Linked DNA regions of Prochlorococcus marinus str. MIT 9313. The protein of the gene in region 1 interacts with the protein of each later gene in a pairwise test. Links are inferred from orthologs where the notes say so. Each region holds a gene or a part of one and is shown in the gene's direction. Other genes may lie near its edges.

Region 1 (12,151 bases):
TATCGACATCTGCCATCAGAGGAGCTCCCAAATCTTCTCGAACCCGACTCACCAGCTGATCAAGAGTGATCCCCCCTGGCCGATGACGCTGAGTAGCATCGAGAGCGACTACATCTGCTCCCGCCGACCAGACAGCCTGAACTTCCTCCCATCCTGGCGTGATGTAGACAGCACTATCAGGGAAGGAACGCTTCCAAAGCCCAATAATCAAGGCGTTCGGACAACGGCGTCGAACAGCACCAATGTGTTCCGGACTTTCCAAACGCACCCCAACCGCGCCATTGCAAAGACTGGTTTCAGCCATGGCCGCAATCACCTGAGGATGACGCATCGGTGAACCCTCAGGCGCCTGAACAGAGACAATCAACCCCCGTCTGAGAGTTTCAAAAGCAGGCAAAGACATGCTCAGGATGCCTTCAAGAACTCTGCATTCGTGATTAGCGAGCAATGATGCGGCAAATGGTTTAGAGCAAAAGCAGGGGAAGGTAGTACTAACAACGAGTTCAGGACCATCGGAGCTTGCTCCGACAGAGGCTCCTGCCCTTGAACGAAAACCTCTAAACAGTCCTGAAAATCAAATAACCATTGCATCTTCCAAAGGCTCAGCCATATCGTGAAGCGATAGCGATGCACCTGCTGGACATCAAGCATGGCAAGCAGTGGATTGGTGCACTAAATCAGGCGAGTTTACGGTTCAACAAAGGACGAATCATCAGGAACAAGCCAACGGTGACCACCATCAACACAGCCAAACATCCATAACCACTCACAGTCCCGTAAGGAGCATCAAGCAGAACGGCACCAAGATCAAGCGGACCGGCATAGGCAGCTCGTATGGGCTCAATCGCAAAAGTAAGAGGATTTAGAGCCGCAAGCCAGCCAAGCCAATCAGGCATAAAAGAAAGCGGCGCCAGAGCCGTGCTCGCAAACAACAAAGGCAAATTGGCCACAAAGATCACAGCAATCAATTCAATGTGACCTGGCAGAGCAAAAGCCAGGCCAAGGCTCAAGGCAGTGAACGCAAAAACTAGCAACAACAAGGTGAACAACACCAAGACCAGTCCCGAAACACCTGGCCAGCCGTAACCCAGCAAGGCAGCCGTTGCCATGATCGCCAGGCTCTGCAGAAGACTTAGAGATGTGATGTAGATCACAGAAGCAAGCACGATCGAGCTGCGACTGCGCAGCGGAGCCACCAGAAGACGGTTTAAAAAGCCAAATTCACGATCAAACATCACTGGCAATCCAGCATTGAGTGCACCACTGAACGCGGTGAACACAATCACACCAGCCCCTAAGAACCGCCCGTAGCTCATGCCTCCTGGCAACAAACCATCCGGAGCATTAGAGAACAAAGCACCAAACAACACCAACCAGATCAAGGGCTGAAGGATGCCAGCAATCAAGGTCGAAGGGCGTCGCAACAGCTGCAAGAAAAGTCTGCGAGTCAGGGCCAAAGTTTCCTGCACAAGATCAACCAATGGCCCCTGCTCTGCAGCACGGGTGGTAACAGCGGCAACAGGGCTAGTCATGGAGTGACTGTCAACAGAACGAATGAGAAAAGGGTGGATTAAGGCAGATCCAACTCAATAAAACGAACGAAAGGGATCAACGCATCGCTTTTTTGCGCTCCAGCTTTGAGTCTCGTTGACCAGCTACAGCTAACTCAGCGTCCATCAGGGTTCGGCCAGTGGCCTGCAAATAAACATCATCCAAGCTCGGGCGACTGTGAGCGAGGGCAAAGACAGGCAGCTGAGCACCATCAAGTTGCTCACGCAAACGAGGCACAACCTCTTCATTTTCTACAACAAGGTTGAGGGAAAAACCCTGTACCCGGTTGACCACCACCTGGCGCACACCATCCACACCTTGGAGAAGCTGCCTGACCTGCTCGGCCTCACGATCATCGCTGAATTCCTTCACACGCAGAGTCACCCGATCACCTCCAAGTTGCTGCTTGAGCTGATCAGGAGTTCCCTCTGCGATCACTCGCCCGTCATCAATGATCGCCATCCGATCAGCAAGGGCCTCAACCTCCTCAAGGTAATGACTACTAAGGAGAACGGTGGTGCCTTGGGCCCTCAACTCACGCAACAATTGCCAAATCGCTGAACGACTCTCGATATCCAAACCAACGGTGGGCTCATCCAACACCAGCAACTGTGGTTGATGCAACAAACCTGAGGCCAGATCTATCCGGCGACGCATGCCACCCGAATAGGTGCCGCAACGTCGATCAATCCAATCCTGCATGCCAAGGCAATCAATCAATTCAGCAATACGTCCATCCCTATCGCTAGAGCGCAAGTGATATAAATCCCCCTGCAACTGCAACAACTCCCGACCTGTGAGGATCTTGTCGATAGCAACCTCTTGTGCCACATAGCCCAATTCGAGCCGCACAGCACGTGGATCACTTAAAGCATTGAGGCCAGCCACGCTGACAGTGCCTGAATCAGGAGCCAGAAGGGTGCAAAGAATCCTGAGAGTGGTTGTTTTGCCTGCACCATTTGGACCAAGCAAACCATAAAGACATCCCCTAGGCACCTTGAGGCTGAGACCTTTTAGGGCTTGAACCGTTCCATAGGACTTCTCAAGCTGCTTCAGTTCAATCATCGGCATCAAGAGGGAACGTAGTACAAGTGTTAAAAATCTAGGCAGCTCTATAGAGCTACCAGACCCTCCAGGGGGTCTCTAGTGACTTCTGTTTAGATGAACTGCCCGCTGCTAGCCATCTGCTGAAGCAAAGACCAGGCCTGAAGATCAAAATTAGCCGCCATGGGCAAACGACTAACCACCAGAAGAAGGCAGATACCAAACATATAGAAGATCGACCAACGGAAGAGCCCCTTGGCTCGATCAACATTCTCCGGAGCAGCACCTAACTGATGAACCATTTGCAGCAGACGAGCATTGAAAGGGATCAACAAAAGTCCGTAGAGCAAGCCCCCCTCCGGCAAGGCCCAGACACCAAAACCGCTGAGTAGAACCGTGGCCCAGCCATAACGAGAAATAGCTCTGACGGTGACAACAGGGCCCTGAATAACAGGAAGCATGGGTATCCCAACAGCCCTGTAGTCGTCCCGCAGCAACAGGGCCAGTGCCCAAAAATGCGCTGGGGTCCAAAGCATGACCAGCGAGAACAACCACCATCCACTAAGGCCCACATGCCCGCTGGCCGCAGCCGCACCCACGAGAGGGGGGATCGCTCCAGCAACCCCTCCGATGACAATGTTTTGGGGCGTGCGGGGCTTCAAGATCGCCGTGTAAAGCAGCACGTAACTGCACAGACCAAGCAAAGACAGGCCAGCCGCAAGACAGTTCACACCACTCACTAACAGAGCCGCTGCCGCCAAGGTGCAAGAGATGGCACCAATGAACGCCGCAGTTGGAGACAAGCGTCCTGAAGGCAAAGCCCTACCACTTGTGCGTTGCATGCGCCCATCAAGATCCTGTTCCCAAATGCAGTTGAGAACACCAGCAGCCGCAGCAGCCAGAGCCCCTCCTCCTAGGGTGCAGGCCAGCCTGAGAGAAGGTAGGGGCCAACCTTCGGATAGCGCCATCCCACCAAGGGTTGTGGCCAAAAGCAGTGGAATTAAGCGTGGTTTGGCAATCTCCAACCAAGCGGGCAGCTTGATCCGCTTGCGAGAAGGCACGATCTGCTCGCGGGTCACCCCCCCCTGGAGCATCTCTGGCGTTGAACTAACCATGACTATGGTCTATCGAGGATGAATCATCAACGGCAGACACCGGCAAAGGTGATCCTTCCGGATTACGAAAGGTAAGGGCGGCAAGCAAGGCCACAAGCAGAGTTGCAACCAGCTGATGGCAAACCGTCACTGCAGGCTGTGATAGTCCAAGCTGCAAGGTAAGAAATCCAAGGCCTACCTGGGTCACAACAAGTCCTAAAGCAGATATCAAAAAAGGCCACTGGCGTCGAGGCCAGCCACCGACCAAGAGAGCAGTGCCAGCAAAGATCCCTACGCATGCTGCAACGGGTGTGGCAGACATACGATGCCAATCCAGCCATTGACAGGCATGTCCGGCATTCAGACAATGCTGGGCCGCCCAGGCCGTGGCCATACGACCACCAAGAAGACATTGACCTATCACTGCCAACAAGGAGGCTCCACCCATCAGGCGCCACCACAAAGGCGGTGACTCAACGGAAGAGGACAACAAGCCCTGAGCTAGAGCACTCACCGCCGCCACAAGTGTGAGCGCAAATGCCAGATGAGCCGTCACCACACCAGAAGGCAAAAGCTGCAAGACAGTCAAGGCTCCAAGAGCTCCCTGGACTAAAACTAAAACCACCAGGCCGCCGCAGACCCAAGGAAGCCAAGAGGGCAACTGAGAACGCCAAAAAATAGCAGCCCCTAATTGCGCTAACAGGGCAAGGCCCACCACAAAGGCATCAAGGCGATGAAACCACTCAAGAAAAACCTGGACATTCATCTGACGCCCAGGCAGAAGAGAGCCATAACAGAGCGGCCAATCCGGACAAGCCAACCCTGCCTCCATCACACGCGTTGCACCTCCGATCACAACCAGCGCAATCAGGGCAACGACAAGATGAACAGCCAACTGAGCAAGACGCCAGCGAACCCGAGACAGAGACGACATCATGCTATTATGCTACAATAAAATAATTTAAATCGACGGAACGGCTTTAATCGCAAAGATCAGGGTTGTTATCTCTGAGGATGGAGCGATTGAATCACCAGATTCACCTTGTCTAGGCGACTGCAACATCACCACTGGTCGCCAAATCACCCATCCCTGACAGAAGCGCTCAGGCAAAAAAAACTAACCTCATCAGACACCTTGCAAAATAAGGATTTCTTGCAAAATTTGCGACGACTTAATAATCACTGCATGTTGCTTTGGAGCGATCTCCATAGCCTTAAAAGATCCAAATAGATTCCGTGCGGACTCCCTTTGCCATCCTGACGCTGGCGTTGGTCATTGCCCTTGTACTTGGAGGCCTATGGATTGGCCAGAACGTCAATCTGCTCCCTGTTGATGCAAGTGCGAATGCACCCGTATACGACGAACTCTTCAGAGTCCTTTTCAGCATCGGAGCAATCCTTTTTCTCGGCATTGTCGGGTTGGTTGTATTCAGCCTGATTAAGTTCCGCAGACGTCCTGGTCAATTGGAGGACGGCCTCGCCATTGAAGGCAATCTCCCGCTTGAAATCCTTTGGACAGCTGTGCCTGCTGTGGTCGTGTTGTTTGTTGGGCTTTACAGCTTCGACATCTACGACCGCATGGGCGGAATGGTTCCATTAGCCCATGACTCCCATGACCATCAGATGATGGACATGAAGGAACAAATCTGGGGAGGGATCGGTTCTGTCGCCGATGCCTCCAGTGCTGACAACAGCCTTGCCTCATTAGCGGTGGAAGTCACCGCAATGCAGTATGCCTTCCTCTTCCACTATCCCCAAGGCGACATCATTTCTGGCGAGTTGCACGTGCCTCTAGGCCAACCTGTGACACTGCGCATGGAATCCAAGGACGTCATCCATGCCTTCTGGGTTCCCGAATTCCGCATCAAGCAAGACATCATTCCTGGTCAGCCCACTCTCTTGAACTTCACCGCAACCAAGCCAGGACGCTATCCAATCATCTGCGCCGAACTCTGCGGTCCATACCACGGGAACATGCATACGAAAGTGATTGTCGAAGAGCCCGGTGACTACGACACCTGGTTCAGCAACAACGCCAAAACAACGGTTTCAGAAGCATGACGGTTGCCATCTCCCCTCCTAGCAAAAAGCAATCAGATGGTCTTCAACCAACTGGCTGGTTGCGTTACTTCAGCTTCAGCCTTGACCACAAGGTCATTGGTCTGCAGTACTTGGTTTGCGGATTCATCTTCTACCTAATCGGCGGAGTGCTTGGTGGCGCCATCCGCATCGAACTCGCCAGCCCCATCGCCGACTTCATGGGCAGGGATGTCTACAACCAGGTGCTAACGCTGCACGGCACAGTGATGATATTCCTGTGGATCGTGCCGGTCGTGAACGGTGCCTTCGGCAACTATCTCATTCCGTTTTATGTGGGAGCCCGTGATATGGCCTTCCCTCGACTCAATGCCGTGGCGTTCTGGATGATCCCTCCAGCTGGCCTGTTGCTGATCAGTAGCTACTTCATTACCGGTGCTGCTCAATCCGGCTGGACGGCCTATCCACCGCTGAGTATCACCACCCCCGCCGCAGGACAGATCTTATGGATTCTCAGTGTGCTCTTGCTTGGCGGTAGCTCAATCTTTGGTGGCATCAACTTCATCGCCACCATCCTCAAGCTGAGGCAGCCCGGACTGAAGCTAATGCAACTACCCATGTACTGCTGGGCGATGCTCGGCACAAGCATCCTGGTGGTGCTCTCCACACCAGTACTAGCTGGAACACTGATCCTTTTAAGTTTCGACATCGTTGCCCATACAGGATTCTTCAACCCCAGCCTGGGCGGAAACGCAGTCGTCTACCAACATCTTTTCTGGTTTTATTCCCACCCAGCGGTATACATCATGGTGCTGCCAGCCTTCGGATTGGTCAGCGAAATCCTTCCTGTTCACTGCCGCAAACCACTTTTTGGCTACACCTCAATGGTGTATTCAATCATGACCATCGTGATCCTTGGCCTCGTGGTTTGGGCACATCACATGTTCACAAGTGGAACACCTCCTTGGATGCGCCTCTTTTTCACCATTGCCACATCCTTCATTGCCGTACCTACAGGAATTAAGTTCTTCAATTGGCTGGCAACACTCTGGGGAGGGCGCATCTCTCTAAACAGTGCTGTGCTTTTCTCTTGTGGCTTCATTGTCAACTTTGTGCTTGGCGGCATTACTGGCGTAGCACTTGCACAAGTTCCATTCGACATTCACGTGCATGATACCTACTTTGTTGTTGCCCATTTTCACTACATCGTCTATGGAGGTTCGGTGTTTGTGATCTTTGCCTCTATTTATCACTGGTATCCAAAATTCACTGGGCGCATGCTCAATGAATCTCTCGGGCGGTTTCATTTTTTTATCACTTTCATCGGCTTCAATCTTTGCTTTGCCCCACAGCATTGGCTAGGCCTCAACGGCATGCCCCGCCGTGTGGCGGAATACGACCCGCAATTCACCGTAATCAATCAAATTAGCAGTGTTGGGGCCTTGCTAATGGCCATCAGCACGCTGCCCTTTCTCTGGAACGTCGTGCAGAGTGCATTGAGCGGCCCCATTGCCGGAGACAACCCCTGGAGGGCGCTTACTCCTGAATGGCTCACCAGCTCCCCACCACCAGTGGAAAACTGGAGCGGCAAAGCCCCTCTGGTAACAGAGCCCTATGGCTATGGCGTACCTGGGGAGGAACTCAACCTAGAAAAAACCAGCAACAGTGATAGTGATCTAGGGAGCAAAAGCCAATGACATCCCTTCCAACGATCGACCATGACTATGAGGAGCAGGCTGATCTAGCAGATGATCATGCTGAGCTTGGCGAGGAACATGCTGATCACCGCATGTTCGGCCTAGCCACCTTCCTAGTGGCTGATGGCATGACCTTCGCGGGCTTTTTTGTCGCCTATCTCACATTTCGGGCTGTCAATCCCCTGCTGCCTGATGCGGTTTATGAATTAGAGCTGCCCCTCCCCACCTTGAATACGGTGTTACTCCTCGTGAGCAGCGCCACTTTCCATCGAGCTGGACAAGCTCTGAAGCGCAATCAATCAGACCAGTGTCAACGTTGGCTGTTCATCACTGCTGGCCTTGGTCTGGCATTTCTAGCCAGCCAAATGGTCGAGTACTTCACACTGCCATTTGGCCTCACAGACAACCTTTACGCCAGCACCTTCTATGCCGTTACAGGCTTTCACGGGCTACACGTCACCCTAGGGACGATCATGATATTGATCGTGTGGTGGCAGGCGCGTTCACCAGGCGGTCGTGTCACCAGTGAAAACCATTTCCCCCTCGAAGCCGCTGAGCTCTATTGGCACTTCGTAGACGGCATCTGGGTGATCTTATTCATCATCTTCTACCTTCTCTAAAGCCAAGGCCCTACATCTCAGTCAAGAGAAGTTCGAGCAATAACTTGCCACGGTAGGAAGAATTCGTCAGAATCAACACGAATAAACCTGGCGAAATGCTCGTCGGAAAAGAACTTCTAGACAAGGCCAGGTCACTCAGCAACCGTCCTGAGGATGAGATTGCTCGTGGCTGCGGATACGTGGGGCCAAGTGGACGTGTCTTGCGCAAGAGTTTCTATCGAGCTCTCGTGGAAGCCAAGGGTTACAAGCTTCCCTCCAGCAGTGGAGGGTCAGCGGCTTCCCGCGGTCGTCAGGCAGAATTTCGCACTCGGGTCCACGGAAATGGCAACCTGCTTATTGGGCACGCCTATACACGCAGACTCGGCCTAGAACCTGGCCAAGAGTTCCGCATCGAAATCCACCGAGAATCAGGTGCTATCTGGTTGCTACCACTAGAAAATGAGGGTGGCAAGAAGCAATAGGCCACCCTTCCTTAATGTTTTGGCCTCTCCATCATCAACATCGCCTTAGGGACACCCAAAAATTAGCAATTGGCACAACTAAATAGATCTTTTTTAGCCATTTCAGGTGAGAGCAGGGGGCTGGTTGTCGTCGTGCAGGGTTGAGCTAAAGGCAATCAAGTCAATGCCGCTAAACAGAAAGCTGATTCCCACCAATACTCCGAGTACCCACAACAGCTGCCAAAACTTCATTGTCACAATCAACAAGCCAAGAATAAAAGTGATCACCCCATTGGCAATTGCCCAACCAGACCCAGCGCGTTTTGCGTGCGCCAGTCCAGTACAGAAAGCAACGATACCCTCTGCCAAAAACACGATGCCAATCGCCAAGGCAAATGTCGCCACCTGAACAGCTGCTTCAGCAGGGTTCTTCATATAGGAGATCATCGATGCGCCTGCTACCAAGAACAGTGTTGATAGCACTAGACGCCAAAAACAAACCCAACGGGCCATACGGGAAGAGCGCGCAAGGTTGCTAATCCAGCCAACGATGCCGCCCACCAAAAACAACACAGCAATCAACCCGGTCGTCCAACTTGCAGCAACCACCGGAAAGATCAAAGCCAACACACCAAGAACAATCAACACAATGCCTTCAGCAATCGCAAAGGCCTTGAAAGTGACCAAAGAATCCTGACGTTCATCAACGGTCATGAAATGTTCAAAATGAACAGCATCTGAACGCTATTGAGGGTCTCCTGATCCGGCCATGCTTTGTAAGATCCCTGTGCAAAAGACGTAGCGACTCAGCTCCACCCATGGCTGGCAAGCCACTCCGTTGAGATCTCTTGAGTGTTCCGGTTGCTTGCCATTGGTAAATCAGGCGCCCCTGCCAAAAGACGCTCGGTGTATTTGGCCAACAGATCGGCCTCCAGATTCACCACAGCTCCAACCTCCAAATGTTGCAAAGACGTGCTCGTCCAGGTATGAGCTATCACCGCTATCCAGAATCGGCTGCCGTCTTCAACGCATCCCGCAACAGTGAGACTGATGCCATCTAAAGCAATGCTGGCTTTTTCGCAGACATAACGTCCGAAGGCAGGATCTTGCCAGCAGACCTCCAGATACCAGGACGTTGAGCGAGCATCCAGAGCCACCACCTCTCCAGATCCATCAACATGGCCACTGACCAGATGGCCTCCGAGACGGTCGCAGAAGCGCAGGGCTGGTTCAAGGTTCACAACCCCACCGCGATCCGCCTTGGCCCCAAGGCTGGTTCGACAAAGCGTCTCCTCACTGACATCAGCACGAAAACCATCCGCGATCAATTCAGCCACCGTCAGGCAGACCCCATCAACAGCCACACTGTCTCCCTCTGCCAGAGGTGCTAATGGGGAACAGCCTTGCACCAACAAGCCCGTCGCTCGACGCTGCACCCGTCCCACCGCCTGAACTAGCCCCGTAAACATGGCAGGCCGTATGTGGGAACATCACTGGCCATAATCGGACAAAAGGGGGATGGAGGGTCAGTGGTCGAGATGAGCGTTGCCGGTCTCGCACTCGACGCGTCCAGCCGCAGCCCAATCGTGCTTCTCAGGGATCCATCCGGACGAAGACAGGTGCCGATCTGGATCGATCAAGCCCAGGCGCACAACATCATGGCCGGTATTCAGGACGCCCCTATACCAAGACCACTGAGCCACGACCTCATGGTGGCCCTGCTCAAAGCAGGAAATCTTCAACTTGAGAGGGTCATCATCCACGCGATTGAAGACAACACATTCCAGGCTGTACTCAAACTTCGTCTCAAGGCATCAGAGGAAGAACCGGAGGAAGAGAAGACTCCTGAGGAATCAACCCTGCTGCTTGAAATTGATGCTCGTCCTAGTGATGCCATCGCCCTTGCAGTCCGCACCAAAAGCAGCATCTGGATGCTCGAGGAAGTCGTAGCAGAAGCCTCAATTCCTGTAGATGCGGAGGCTGACGCAGAAGATCAGGACGAATTCCGCCGCTTCCTTGATGAAGTGAGTCCTGCGGCTCTGGTCCGTCACCTCCAAACCCGTGAAAGTGAAACAGACGAACCCTTCAATTCTCCAGATCCCGACCACCAGGAATGATGCCAATACGACGCCCCTTTGGTCGGGGACCGGCAGTGAGCCTGTTCACCCTTGGGACGATGAGGGCAATCGGCTCAGCCGAGCAAATGTATGGCGTTGTTAAAGCTGCCCAGGCCGCTGGTATTAACCACATCGAAACCTCCCCGGCCTATGGCCCGGCAGAAAGTTTTCTTGGCACTGCTCTGCGACAGCTGCAACAAAAGCAAGCTGAACCTTCTGGAGGCTGGGTCATCACCAGCAAACTTCTGCCAGGGCTAAGCCTGAAAGAAGGGCAGTGCGAATTGCACAACCTTTTGGCGCGACTTGGAAGGCCCAAGCTTGAAAACCTTGCAGTGCATGGCCTCAATCGCCCTGAGCACCTAGAGTGGGCTCTAAGTGGTGACGGCGCAGCGCTACTCCGTTGGGCTGAGGAAGAGGATCTTGTTGTTCAAGTGGGATTCACTAGCCATGGCTCCTTTCCCCTCATCAAGGAAGCCTTAGCAAGCGGTCGTTTTCAATTCTGCAGCCTGCATCTGCACCTTCTAGATCCCGAACGTATTCCCCTGGCACGGGAGGCCCTTGCGTCAGGCATGGGTGTCATGGCAATCTCCCCTGCTGATAAAGGAGGACGGCTTCAGGACCCAAGCCCAACCCTGGTTGAGGACTGCAGCCCACTCTCGCCTCTCCAGCTTGCCTATCGCTTCCTGCTGGCTGCAAAGATCAGCACCCTCAGCCTTGGTGCTGCTCAGCCAGAGGACCTGACACTTGCTGCGCAGTTGGCCAACGCCGATGGGCCACTCAATCAACGCGAGCAAAGAGCCCTCAACCAACTTCGTCAACAAGGTGAGCGCCGCTTAGGCGAAAATCGCTGCGGCCAGTGCAAAGCCTGCCTGCCCTGCCCGAAATCTGTACCCATACCAGATCTACTACGACTACGAAATCTGGCCGTAGGCCACAACCTTCAAGCCTTTACAGAAGAGCGTTACAACCTGATCGGACGAGCAGGACACTGGTGGGAAGGTATTGATGGCAGCGCCTGCGAGCGCTGTGGCGAATGCCTACCCCGCTGCCCCCATCACCTGCCGATCCCGGATCTCCTCGCTGACACGCACCAACGCCTAGCAGCAGCTCCCAGGCGCAGGCTATGGGGTTGATTGGCTCCAACGCTGATCCAGCTCCATCTGCTGAACAGCTGTCAGCACTGGCAAGGACCAACAACGCGACCAGACCTCCTTGGATGGCAACACAATGGAGCGATAGGCCTTAGGAATTGCTCTTAAGGCAAGACGCAACTCTGCACGTGGCAACGGAGGGATCCAACCACCGGCAAGCAATTGTCCCAGCAGAGGCTCCTGCCAAGACTGCTCGACCCATTGCTGTGGCAATGGCTCCCGAGTCAAGGCAGACCGTACAAGAACAGTCCAGTTCAATGGGGCTCCATTGTTGGGGAGTACCACGCTGAGCCTTGGGTCACGACGCAAGCTTGGCAAGCAGCGCTGTAGCGGCAATACCGCGACCCGAGCTTTCCCTTGAATTAACCAGTTGAGGCCCTGCCGATCATCAAAGGTGTAG
Region 2 (12,101 bases), 570 kb from region 1 along the record:
AGTTACAACCGTTGATCAGGAAGCTACCTGGAGTCGTCGTGGTGACATCGTTGATATTTTTCCAGTAAGCAGTGAATTACCAGTTCGCCTCGAGTTATTCGGTGATGAACTTGACAAATTAAAAGAATTCGACCCAATCAGTCAACGTTCCCTGGATGAAGTTAATGAGCTTTGCCTAACCCCATCAGGGTTTAGTCCATTAATTGCTCATCAACTACGAGAGTCCATGCCCGATGGGCTTGACCGTCTTGTTAGTGAGAAGACTTTAGATCAACTATTAGAAGGTTCTACACCAGATGGTATAAGAAGGTTAATGGGTATTGCATGGAACAAACCTGCCTCGCTACTTGACTACATTCCTGCCAACTCCTTTATCGCAATAGATGAGAAGCGTCATGGCTCTGCACATGGAAAACTATGGCTTGAACATGCAGAAGAACATCACATTGATGTGGGTCAATCAATGGGATTGTCGACTGATGAACAAAAAAAGTATTGGCCTCCATTGCTTCATCGCAGCATCAAAGAAAGCTATGCAACCACAGATCGCTTTGCTGGCATTGATCTTGCCGAACTCCATGAAGACGATGGTTATGCAAATAGTTTTGATCTTGCCAGTCGGCCAATTCCAGCCAACCCAAACCAGTTCGGCAGGTTAGGAGAGCAAATCAAAAATTATCAAAAAGAACATCATCCCGTTTGGCTTTTATCAGCACAACCAAGCCGTGCTGTGGCTCTTCTTGAGGAGCATGACTGCATCACACGCTTCGTCCCAAACGCTAAAGATCACCCAGCCATTGAACGTTTGCTCGAGCAAAACACCCCAGTAGCTTTAAAGACAACTGGTTCTGTGGATTTAGAGGGGCTGATCTTGCCAGCCTGGCGTGTTGTTTTGATGACTGACCGTGAATTTTTTGGTCAAAAAACCCTTGGCTCTACCGGTTATGTTCGACGACGACGACGGGCGGCGAGTCGTACGGTTGACCCCAATAAAATGTGCTCTGGGGATTTCGTCGTGCATCGCAATCACGGCATCGGTCGTTTTCTGAAATTAGAAAAACTAGCCATAAGTGGTGAGGTCCGTGACTATTTGGTTATCGAGTATTTGGATGGAACACTCAGCGTGGCCGCCGATCAGCTCGGCAGCCTTGGTCGGTATCGATCAACAAGTGAATCGCCACCAAAACTTAATCGCATGGGAGGAACAACGTGGCAAAAAGTTAAAGAGCGCACCCGAAAGTTAGTTCGCAAAGTTGCGATGGATCTGGTCAAGCTCTATGCAGAGCGACTCCAGGCCCCTGGATATGCCTTCCCACCAGATGGACCATGGCAGATTGAACTAGAAGAATCCTTTCCCTATGAACCAACACCTGATCAGGTCAAGGCAGTCGTTGATGTAAAACGCGATATGGAAGCAGCACAACCTATGGATCGGCTTGTGTGCGGAGATGTTGGTTTCGGAAAAACGGAAGTAGCAATACGAGCGATCTTCAAAGCAATTACGTCTGGACGCCAGATAGCCATGCTTGCGCCCACAACAGTGCTAGCCCAACAACACTGGAGAACACTTTCAGACCGCTTCGCTCCCTACCCAATCAAGGTCGCTTTACTGAACCGATTCAGAACAAGCTCAGAACGAAAATCAATACTTAATGGCCTCAAAGAAGGGACAATCGATGCAGTTGTCGGTACCCACCAGCTACTCAGTAAAAACACAACATTCCAAAAACTAGGGTTGTTGGTTGTTGATGAGGAACAGCGTTTTGGAGTCAATCAAAAGGAAAAGATCAAAGCTCTTCGTAAGGATGTAGATGTTTTGACCCTTTCAGCCACACCAATTCCGCGAACCTTATACATGAGCCTTTCAGGGGTAAGGGAAATGAGTCTGATCACAACCCCTCCACCATTGCGCCGGCCTATCAAAACCCACCTAGCCGCTTTTGATGAAGAAGCAGTTCGTAGTTCTATCCGCCAGGAACTTGATCGAGGCGGACAGGTGTTCTATGTCGTTCCTCGTGTTGAGGGTATTGAAGATGTAGCTCGTCAACTTCAACAGATGCTGCCCGATTTGAAGTTGTTGGTAGCCCATGGTCAGATGGCAGAAGGCGAACTTGAGAGCTCGATGGTCGCCTTTAATGCAGGGGAGGCCGACTTGATGCTATGCACCACGATCGTTGAAAGTGGCCTCGATATCCCACGTGTGAACACTATTCTCATTGAGGATGCTCATAAATTTGGACTAGCACAGCTCTACCAACTACGTGGACGTGTGGGTAGAAGCGGTGTTCAGGCTCATGCATGGTTGTTCTATCCGGGTGACGCATCCCTCAGTGATACCGCTAGACAACGCCTAAGGGCAATCCAGGAATTTGCACAGCTAGGAAGTGGCTATCAACTAGCGATGCGAGACATGGAAATCCGTGGTGTGGGAAACCTTCTCGGCGTTGAACAAAGCGGCCAAATGGAAACCATTGGTTTCGATCTTTACATGGAAATGTTGCAGGAATCACTTGCTGAAATCCAAGGACAGGGCATTCCATCTGTAGATGACACTCAAATCGATCTGCCGGTAACAGCTTTCGTGCCAGCGGAATGGATTGTTGATGGTGACGAAAAGATCGCTGCCTACCGAGCTGCCGCAAATTGTGCTTCTCATGAATCACTGATTGAGTTGGCAGCTAGCTGGACAGACCGATACGGAGCCATTCCTGGTCCTGTGCAATCACTTCTCCAACTCATGGAGCTCAAACTCTTAGCTCGTCGCTGCGGGATCTCGAGAATTAAGCCAGAAAAGCCAAATATTGCGATGGAAACGCCGATGGAGGAGCCCGCCTTCCGGCTACTTAGGCAAGGTTTACCGCAACACCTGCACGGCCGACTGATTTACCAGACTGGAAGTGGAAATAAAGCCAAGGTGCTGGCACGAGGTCTAAGCGTCTTGCCTATGGAAAAACAGCTTGAACAACTGATGGAGTGGTTGCGTCTCATGGCCACACAGATTCCTTGCGAGGATGGATTAACTGCAATTCAGCAAAAGCAGCAAGCCATAGAGCGAGACGAGGCCGTCATTACCCCCTAAGCCCTTCCAGCGCAACTATATTAAGAAGTCTTTACAAAAGCGCAATTCTTCGTTACATTTGCGGAAATAGCGAAAAGTGCCTTGGGGGAATTCACTGAGATCGGGAACAATCAGGGAATGATGGGATTAATGAGCGGATTGTTGAGTCTCGCCGCCATTGCCATTTTTGCTGTTCTTCAAAGCGAAGCAGAAAACGATGACGACGACTCGAATTCAGGTGGAGATGGTGGCTTAATGCAACCTGTTACTTAGAGATCAAACGGGGCGTAATTATATGCCCTCGTACACATCCTGCAAGGTCATACATTAATCATTATTTAACAGAAAGCCTAACTTTTAGATATTATAGCGTTGATGGAATAGCCTGAGGAAGTTTAACTCCTACAGGCTTATACATTGGTCCATCAAGTATTTTGCTTAGGGCTTTAATTAGTGTTGTTTCGGCCACCTTGTATTGACTATCCTTCCCAGAACCAAGATCCTCAAGCTTAAGATTATTGATTTCTTTTTCAGACATCACGGCCTTAATATCTGGCTTGATACCATTTTTATGAATGTCCGTTCCGCTTGGAGTGAGATACTTAGCGATCGTGACAGTAAGACCAGAGCCATCAGAAAGGCCTCGAACTGATTGAACCAAGCCCTTGCCAAAGGTCTTCTGTCCTACAAGTACACCACGATGATTGTCTTGTAGTGCTCCAGAGAGGATCTCACTTGCGCTTGCTGAGCCTTCATTCACCAAAACAACAACAGGGCGTTGGGTTAAGGCACTTCCATTCGCTCGGCGTACATCTTGAATGCCATCACGAGTTTTTGTTCGAACAATTGTACCTTCATCAAGCCATTGGCGTGCGATATCAATACTGGCTTCAAGCAAACCTCCAGGATTACTACGCAAGTCGAGTACATAGCCTTGCGCACCCTCTTTTTCTAAATTCTTGATAGCACTTCGCATTCCTTTAGCTGCATGGGCATTAAACTGTTTCAGGCGGATATAACCAATCTTTGTACCACTTACTGTCGTATTTAACTGGATATCAACTGCCTGTATCTCAATGCGTGCACGTATCAACGGGACCTGGATAACTTCACCCCTGCGACGCAGACCAAGGGTGACCTCACTACCTTCTTTACCACGAATCAACTTAACAGCATCCGCTGTAGACATGCCCTTAGTGGATTGTCCATTAATGAAAACGATCACATCCTTAGGTTGGACACCAGCCTTAGAGGCAGGAGTTCCTTCGATTGGTGAAACCACAACTAATTCTTTTGTATCCTTGTCTAGAGAAAGCTGGATGCCAACACCTGTTAATTCTCCTGAGGTGTCGATCTGCATTTCCTTAAATTCCTTTGGATCTAAGAATCGTGTATAGGGATCATCCAAGCTTGCTAACATGCCACGGATCGCTTCATAGGATTCTGAAGTGGCTGAATAGTTCTTGGCTAATAAGTCCTTGCGTAGTCCCTTCCATACTTCAGGGTTATATTTACCTGTGGAATCAAGATAGTCACGATATACAATCTGCCAGACCTGATCAATCACCTCTTTGGGGCTATCACTAATAGCGGAAGAAGAACTCCTTGGTAAACCCAAACTTGGAGAGGCAAGTGCAATTGCAGTAGCAGCTCCTCCCGCGCCCAGAAGGACCAGCCATGAACTGCGCTGGCGGCCTAATGAGCGAAGACTTCTAGAGATGGGCATAGCGTCCAAATTGGACTGATCTCACACAATAACGACTTCATGGCGGATCCACCCATCGACCGTCATCCTTAATCAACTGGATCAACGCATCTACACCCTCAGACTCAGAAACCTTGCGAATCTCATCTCTACCCCGATAGAGGGATATGACTCCTGGGCCTTTACCAACATAACCATAGTCAGCATCTGCCATCTCACCTGGACCATTCACAATGCAACCCATTACCGCAATATCCAAACCAACAAGATGGGATGTGGAATCGCGCACTTTCTGAACAACCTCTTCAAGGTTGAACAATGTTCGGCCACAACTTGGGCAGCTGATGTACTCGACCATCGTTTTGCGCAGCCCGATGGATTGAAGAATCGAGTAACAAACTGGAATTTCTTTCTCAGGCGCCTCGGTCAATGAAACTCGGATGGTATCGCCTAGACCTTCTGCTAAAAGCGTTGCGATGCCCGCTGTACTTTTAATCCTTCCATAATCCCCATCACCAGCCTCGGTTACGCCCAAATGAAGGGGATAATTGAAACCCTCTTGATCCATCGTGTCAGCCATCAATCGATAAGCCGCCAACATCACAGGCGCTCTAGAGGCCTTCATCGAAATCACGATGTTATGAAAATCGAGCGAATCGCAAATTCGCACGAATTCCATTGCTGACTCAACCATGCCAAGAGGAGTATCTCCATAGGCAAAGAGCATGCGTTCAGCAAGCGAACCATGATTCACGCCAATACGAAGGGCTTTGTCTTGCTGCTTGAGACGAGTGACAAGCGGTTCAAAATTCTCGGCAATGCGTTCTCTGATAGAAGCAATCTCTTCGCCGCTGAACTCGGTTCGATCTGGATCAGCTTTATCAAACACAAAAAGGCCAGGATTGATCCTCACCTTGTCGACATGGTTTGCCACCTCAAGGGCAATTTTCATGCCGTTGTGATGGACATCAGCCACAAGGGGTACCGGTTGATAGGTCTCCCTAAGCCGTTGACAAATCTCGCCGACGGCCTTGGCATGACCGAGAGATGGAACAGTTAGACGAACAATTTCACAACCAGCTTCATGCAAGCGTCGTATGCCTGCTGTTGCCCCCTCCACGTCAAGGGTGTCCTCGTTGATCATCGACTGCACCCTGACAGGATGATCACTACCGATCAAGACACCTCCTACGTTGACAGTGCGCGTTACACGTCGGTGGATCTGGGTGTCGTATCTCCTGGATGTGCTGGATTGATACTCAGCCATGGTTGCACTCATGGCAGACGGCGCCTAGATGAATCCAACATTGGCACAACAGCGTTCCTATTGACTTGTATGAGCCTTTGGCGGACCTCGAGCAGATCGCCTCTGGTGAGGGCAACAGGAGCACCATCTACTGGAGATGGATTGCGAAGGAGGTAGGCAGGATGCAAAAGCGGCATCAGTAAACGGCCTTGCCAATGCTGCCATTGACCACGAAGACGGGTAATTCCTCCCTTGATACCAAGGATGGCTTCGACTGCTGTCGAGCCAGCCAAGGCAATCACGCAGGGATCAACCAACTCAATCTGTTGTTGCAACCAGGGACGGCAAGAAGCAATCTCAACAAGTGTCGGTCGCCGATTCTTAGGGGGCCGGCATTTCACAACATTGCAGATGTAGGCATCAGTTTGAGGGTCAAGGCCAACACTCTCCATCAAACGATCTATAAGTTGACCAGAACGTCCTACAAAGGGCTTCCCTAGCTCATCCTCGCGAGCGCCTGGCGCTTCCCCGATCAGCATCAAAGAGGCATGTGGGTTTCCACGACTCACAACAACCTGAGGCTGGTTAACAGGCAAGTCACAGGAACCACAGCCATTAGTGCGCTCCATATGAGCCCCATAGACATGGGTCAATCCTTGTGAGTTTTATTTTAATTAATTGCGAACAGCTGCAACGTCTCTCTGATGGAAAGCATCGAATTGCGTTGAGCAGATCTAGGCGAATTCAGACTAAAAAACCGCGAAGAGTCTCCAAAAACAAGCTCTTGGCAAGATCGATTGACCTTCAGAGGCCAGTGGTTGTGCGACCCAAGTCAACCATGAGCATTAAAAAGCCAATCGAAAGATGTTGGTTGTCCATGTCAGAGCATCAGGCAAGATATGGTCCTTACGGGCATCCCGCAAGGGGATGCGGCACCAATGCCACTCCCGCCTCATCTTTCCGACCGAGTCGTTGCCCTTCAGCCCTCACTCACACTGGCAATCAGTGCTCGAGCAAAGGCCCTTCAGCAAGAAGGCCGCGACATCTGCAGCCTGAGTGCTGGTGAGCCAGATTTCAATACCCCTGAATTCATCATTGATGCCACGGTGAAGGCACTCCGTGATGGCATCACCCGTTATGGCCCTGCCGCCGGAGATCCCGAACTCCGTGAGGCAATAGCAACCAAGCTCAGCAAAGAAAACACTGTGCCAACCAATGCAGAGCAAGTGTTGGTGACAAATGGAGGCAAGCAAGCAATCTTTAACTTGTTTCAGGTGATCCTCAATCCGGGCGATGAGGTTTTAATCCCTGCTCCTTATTGGCTGAGTTATCCAGAAATGGCCCGCTTAGCTGGTGCAAAGGTGACAACACTTCCCTCCACTCCAGAAAACGGTTTCTGCCTAGATCTCAACAACCTAGAAGCCTCCATCGGCCCTAAAACCCGTCTTTTATTACTTAATTCCCCTGGCAACCCAACCGGCCGTGTGATGGCACGCAAGGAGCTGGAAACATTGGCTGATCTGCTGAGAGATCATCCCCAGATCCTGGTCATGAGTGATGAGATCTACGAGTTCATTCTTGAAGAAGGGCAACAGCATTACAGCTTCTCGGCCATAGCACCAGATCTTTCAAACAGAACCTTCATCGTTAACGGCTTTGCCAAGGGCTGGGCAATGACCGGTTGGCGTTTGGGTTATCTAGCCGGCCCCGCTGATGCTGTAAAAGCTGCTACTGCCCTCCAAAGCCAGAGCACTAGCAATGTCTGCAGTTTCGCTCAGCGTGGAGCCTTGGCCGCGCTGCAAGGCTCAAGGGAGTGTGTGAAAAAGATGGTCAAGAGCTACAACACCCGCCGCGAACTCCTCACCTCTGGCTTGCTTAGCCTTGAGGGAATGAGCCTGGTTCCTCCAAAAGGTGCCTTTTACGCCTTCCCAAAACTGCCACCTGAAAGCCTCGACTCAGTAAGTTTCTGTGAGCAAGCTCTTGAAAACCATGGGCTTGCGATGGTTCCAGGTGCAGCATTTGGAGACGACAGTTGCGTACGCCTCACCTGTGCGGTTTCACCAGAAACGATTTGCGATGGACTAGAACGTCTCCGCAAAGCTCTCAAACAGAGCTGAACAACAAACGCAACAAAGACAACATGCCTTCAAGACCAGGCGGGGCGTTGGTCCGCACTGCATTGATCTGCTTGATTGGGTTGCTGAGCTGCACCAATCAAACTGAGAAGACACTTCGTATTGGGGCAATTCCCGATCAGAATCCTGAGCGTTTGAACCGTTTATACGGCCTACTCTCGTCTGAACTGAGCAAAGAATTAAATGTTCCCGTTCGCTACAAAGCAGTCACGAACTATCCAGCCGCAGTCAGTGCATTCCGCACCGACAGCCTTGATCTTGTTTGGTTTGGAGGCCTAACAGGTGTACAAGCTAGGTTGCAAAAGCCAGGAGCAGAAGTTATCGCGCAAAGAGATATTGATGCCAAATTCACAAGTGTATTCATAGCCAATACAAAGAGCGGAATTAAGCCATTAAAAAGCCAATCTGGGCTTCAGCAACTTAATGGGAAGCGGTTCACTTTTGGCTCCGAAAGTTCAACCTCTGGAAGATTAATGCCTCAGCACTTCCTTCAGCAAGCAGGTGTGCAAATGAATGATTTTTCTGGAGGCAAACCAGGTTTCAGTGGTAGTCATGATGCAACAATTGCTTTGGTGCAAAGTGGTTCTTTTGATGCTGGCGCCCTGAACGAAAGTGTATGGGAGTCGGCTCAGAAAAATGGCCGCATCGATCCAGCCAAAGTGAAAGTGATTTGGAGAACGCCCCCATATGCAGACTATCACTGGCTAGCACAACCCAATCTCGATAAAAAGTTTGGCGATGGTTTCACTGAAAAACTAAAGTCTACTCTAACTGGGTTAAAGAAAAGTTCAAAATCACAAGAAAAAATACTTGAACTTTTAGGGGCAAGTAGCTTTGTAGATGCAGACCAAAATCAATACATAACAATCGAGAAAATAGGCAGGCAACTAGGAAAGATTCAGTGAGAAGATTACTCGAAATAAGGGGCGTATTTGTACACAGTAGTAGAGGGAATCGGCTTAATGATATCAACCTTAGCATTTCTTCTGGAGAGCGTGTTGCACTTGTAGGCAGCAACGGATCAGGAAAAAGTAGCTTATTAGCGGTTGCCAACGGAACTCTTATTCCTGATTCGGGGAAGGTGATTTGGCAAGATTATTCAACCTCAAACTTAGAGCAACGTCAACGAAAAAAAATAGGAACCCTGTGGCAAGATCTTCGCCTTGTAGAAGAGCTCAACGTTGCACAAAACATCAACTGTGGTGCGTTAGCTAACAGAAATTTACTATGGGCTCTAGCTAATTTACTCAAGCCAATCGAATTAAATGCCTGCAGTGAATGTCTTAAAAAAGTAGGTCTTTCATCGAGCATCCTTTCTGCAATGGTAAGCGAACTCTCGGGGGGACAGCGACAGCGAGTGGCAATAGCACGCCTCTTACGTCAAAAACCAGAGCTCATTCTCGCTGATGAACCTTTATTCAGTCTCGATCCAATCCTTGCAGAGGAAATCCTCCATCTTTTCTTGGACAACACGATGACTAGTGATATGGGCGAAGAAAGAACCCTTTTGATGAGCCTGCATCAACCATCATTTTTTCGGCACTTTGACAGGGTAATCGCACTTAAGTCTGGGAGAGTTGTCTTTGATCAACCTGCTGAATGTCTTGATGAAGAAGCTTTAGCCTTGATCTACGGATCTGCATGAGTCGCCTCAGTCCAACTCCTCCAATCCTGAGCCTTTTGCCAGCACTGGCTTTATTGCCTGTACTTATTTCTATACTCATAAGTTTCCACAATGGTGGAGTCACTCTCCTATGGGAGTTTATTTGCGCTGCCGTTCATCCATCTATTCAAGCAGAGGTCGTTCAAAGTGCATTTAGAGGAATACAGATCACTTTGGCCACAGCTCTTCTTAGCTGGTCAATAAGTTCAATAGTTGGAATTTGTCTTGGCATAGCCAGCGCCAGGGTGGTATGGGAGACCTTTTTAGGGACAAACTGGCCAGCGATTGTGATTCGCAGACTTTTGGCAATCCCGCGCGCAATTCATGAACTCCTCTGGGGTTTGTTGTTACTTCAAATGGTTGGACTTAGCCCTTGGGTAGCAATTGTTGCAATCGTCATTCCTTACTCCTCACTTGTTGCTCGAGTCGTAAGTGATCAACTTGACACCCAGGATCGTCGAGCCCTAAGGGGCTTAAAACAGGCTGGGGCGGGCTCCTCTTCCGCCTTAATTACAGCTCTTGGCCCTGCGATGGGGCCTGTCTTATTGAGTTATGTCGGATATCGACTTGAATGTGCATTAAGAGGTGCAACCGTGTTGGGGGTTTTTGGATTGGGTGGTATTGGCACTGACCTTCAACTGGCACTTCAATCTCTTCAATTCCATGACGTATGGACAGCTTTATGGTTACTAGCAGCAGTAATGGTTAGTCTTGAGCAGATATTAAGTTTGACACGTAGATATTTCAAATTATCGAAGAATGGGATTTGGCAAGTTGCCAGTATATTGATTGTCTTATTGATTCTATGCGCACTAAGTATTCCCTGGCTAAATGCAGTTGATCTTGATCTAGGAGAACCTCTTCACTGGAGCCCCCTTCCATTACCAACTGTTGATGAGCTAATAATTGCTATTCACACTCTCCCATGGATCCAATTAATCAGCAGCACGATGTTGCTAACAGGGTTAGCAGCAGGAATCGCTATCGGAACACCGCCACTAGCAATGATGCTTTGGCCAAGCCGACTGGGAATAGCAATACAAAGAATCATCTGGGGTCTGCTAAGACTGATGCCAACCCCTCTTACTGCTCTATTTTTGCTGCTCTTCAGCAAACCGAGTGTGGCTGTTGCTGCTCTTGCACTTGGAGCCCACAACATTGGAGTGATGGGTCGCCTCTTAAAAGAAGGGCTTGACCAACAAAGCGACAACAACTTGAAAGCCTTAAGCGCGACTGGCGCTGGAGAACGATCGGCTTGGCTCTATGGATGCTTTAGCGGCCAAAGCCGTAGCTATTTAGCCTATGCCGCTTACAGAACGGACGTGATTTTGCGTGAAACCGTGGTAGTTGGCATGGTTGGAGGCACTGGACTGGGTTGGCAGTTAATCGAATCTCTTGGTTCGTTCAACTGGGCACAGGTCAGTGTCCTAATCGCGGTGTTCACAGCTCTGACCTTGATCGGAGAATCGATCACTGATCGCTTGCGATATCACTGGACTGGTTCAACTAAAAAGCTACCTATGGTTGTAGACCTACAAAGCTGATCAGGTTCCACTTCTCGATGTGATGGCCAATACATACAAGAGACTCGTTGTCATAGGTGACAGTGGTGTTTATGGATGGGGAGATCGAGAGGGTGGCGGATGGTGTGAACGTCTGCGATGCCAATGGATGAGCCTCCCTGATGCCCCAGTGGTCTACCAGCTTGGAATTCGTGGTGATGGACTGGAAAGTGTTGCCAAACGCTGGCAAAAGGAATGGCAAAGTCGAGGCGAACTCCGTCGTCAGGTTCCTGATGCAGTTCTTGTGGCGGTGGGCCTCAATGACACAGCACGTATTGGACGCCCCGATGGCCGGCCCCAACTCACGGCAGAGGCCTTTCGCTTTGGCCTGCAGCAAATGCTGACAGAGATGAAACACCTCACCAAGGTGATGGTGATGGGCCTCACTCCTGTCGATGAAGCTGTAATGCCATTTGCGCAATGCCTCTGGTATTCAAACCAATCGGGGTCGGTTTATGAAGCCCAGCTTGAGGAAGCCTGTCTTGAGGTTGATGTGCCATTTCTGCCGTTGCACAACGCCATGCTCAATGAACCTGCCTGGCTCAGCTGGATCGAACCCGATGGTATCCATCTCAACTCAGAGGGACATGACTGGATCCACCAACGGGTGATGGCATGGACATCGATGCTGGAGTGGGCAGAGCTCGAACCACTAACAAACTTCACTCCTACGGTTGGCTGAAATCACCCCTAAGGAATCCGATGTTCATCCTTTAGTTGGTTTACCAGTGC

Evidence for each region.
Region 2: the proteins of ctaD (region 1) and AKG35_RS04055 interact in binary tests that used the Escherichia coli proteins (3 or more experiments, as listed by UniProt). The link is inferred for Prochlorococcus marinus str. MIT 9313 from one-to-one orthologs.

Annotation. Positions count from the first base shown.
Region 1 is NC_005071.1:1,421,753-1,433,903, forward strand. Bases 5,086-8,084 are described here. They hold ctaD (cytochrome c oxidase subunit I), read left to right. Parts: upstream 5,086-5,746; coding sequence 5,747-7,423; downstream 7,424-8,084. Other genes in these bases: AKG35_RS07150 (cytochrome c oxidase subunit II), read left to right, coding at 5,086-5,750; AKG35_RS07160 (cytochrome c oxidase subunit 3), read left to right, coding at 7,420-8,043. Also shown: AKG35_RS07120 (N-acetylmannosamine-6-phosphate 2-epimerase), read right to left, coding at 1-403; AKG35_RS07130 (ABC transporter permease), read right to left, coding at 678-1,532; AKG35_RS07135 (daunorubicin resistance protein DrrA family ABC transporter ATP-binding protein), read right to left, coding at 1,609-2,622; AKG35_RS07140 (heme o synthase), read right to left, coding at 2,709-3,710; AKG35_RS07145 (COX15/CtaA family protein), read right to left, coding at 3,703-4,626; AKG35_RS12955 (hypothetical protein), read right to left, coding at 4,651-4,800; more of AKG35_RS07150, read left to right, coding at 4,926-5,085; AKG35_RS07165 (AbrB family transcriptional regulator), read left to right, coding at 8,139-8,504; AKG35_RS07170 (HdeD family acid-resistance protein), read right to left, coding at 8,607-9,197; AKG35_RS07175 (riboflavin synthase), read right to left, coding at 9,290-9,952; AKG35_RS07180 (bifunctional nuclease family protein), read left to right, coding at 10,022-10,600; AKG35_RS07185 (aldo/keto reductase), read left to right, coding at 10,597-11,733; AKG35_RS07190 (ABC transporter substrate-binding protein), read right to left, coding at 11,722-12,151. UniProt on the Escherichia coli protein: Cytochrome bo(3) ubiquinol oxidase is the terminal enzyme in the aerobic respiratory chain of E.coli that predominates when cells are grown at high aeration.
Region 2 is NC_005071.1:846,953-859,053, forward strand. What follows is about bases 6,088-9,036. They hold AKG35_RS04055 (pyridoxal phosphate-dependent aminotransferase), read left to right. Parts: upstream 6,088-6,947; coding sequence 6,948-8,126; downstream 8,127-9,036. Other genes in these bases: AKG35_RS04050 (uracil-DNA glycosylase), read right to left, coding at 6,088-6,638; AKG35_RS04060 (putative selenate ABC transporter substrate-binding protein), read left to right, coding at 8,150-9,036. Outside these bases: mfd (transcription-repair coupling factor), read left to right, coding at 1-3,079; AKG35_RS13615 (hypothetical protein), read left to right, coding at 3,209-3,331; AKG35_RS04040 (S41 family peptidase), read right to left, coding at 3,423-4,784; ispG ((E)-4-hydroxy-3-methylbut-2-enyl-diphosphate synthase), read right to left, coding at 4,822-6,042; more of AKG35_RS04050, read right to left, coding at 6,039-6,087; more of AKG35_RS04060, read left to right, coding at 9,037-9,049; AKG35_RS04065 (phosphonate ABC transporter ATP-binding protein), read left to right, coding at 9,046-9,789; AKG35_RS04070 (phosphonate ABC transporter), read left to right, coding at 9,786-11,351; AKG35_RS04075 (GDSL-type esterase/lipase family protein), read left to right, coding at 11,374-12,051. UniProt on the Escherichia coli protein: Shows aminotransferase activity with methionine and histidine as substrates, and to a lesser extent also with phenylalanine.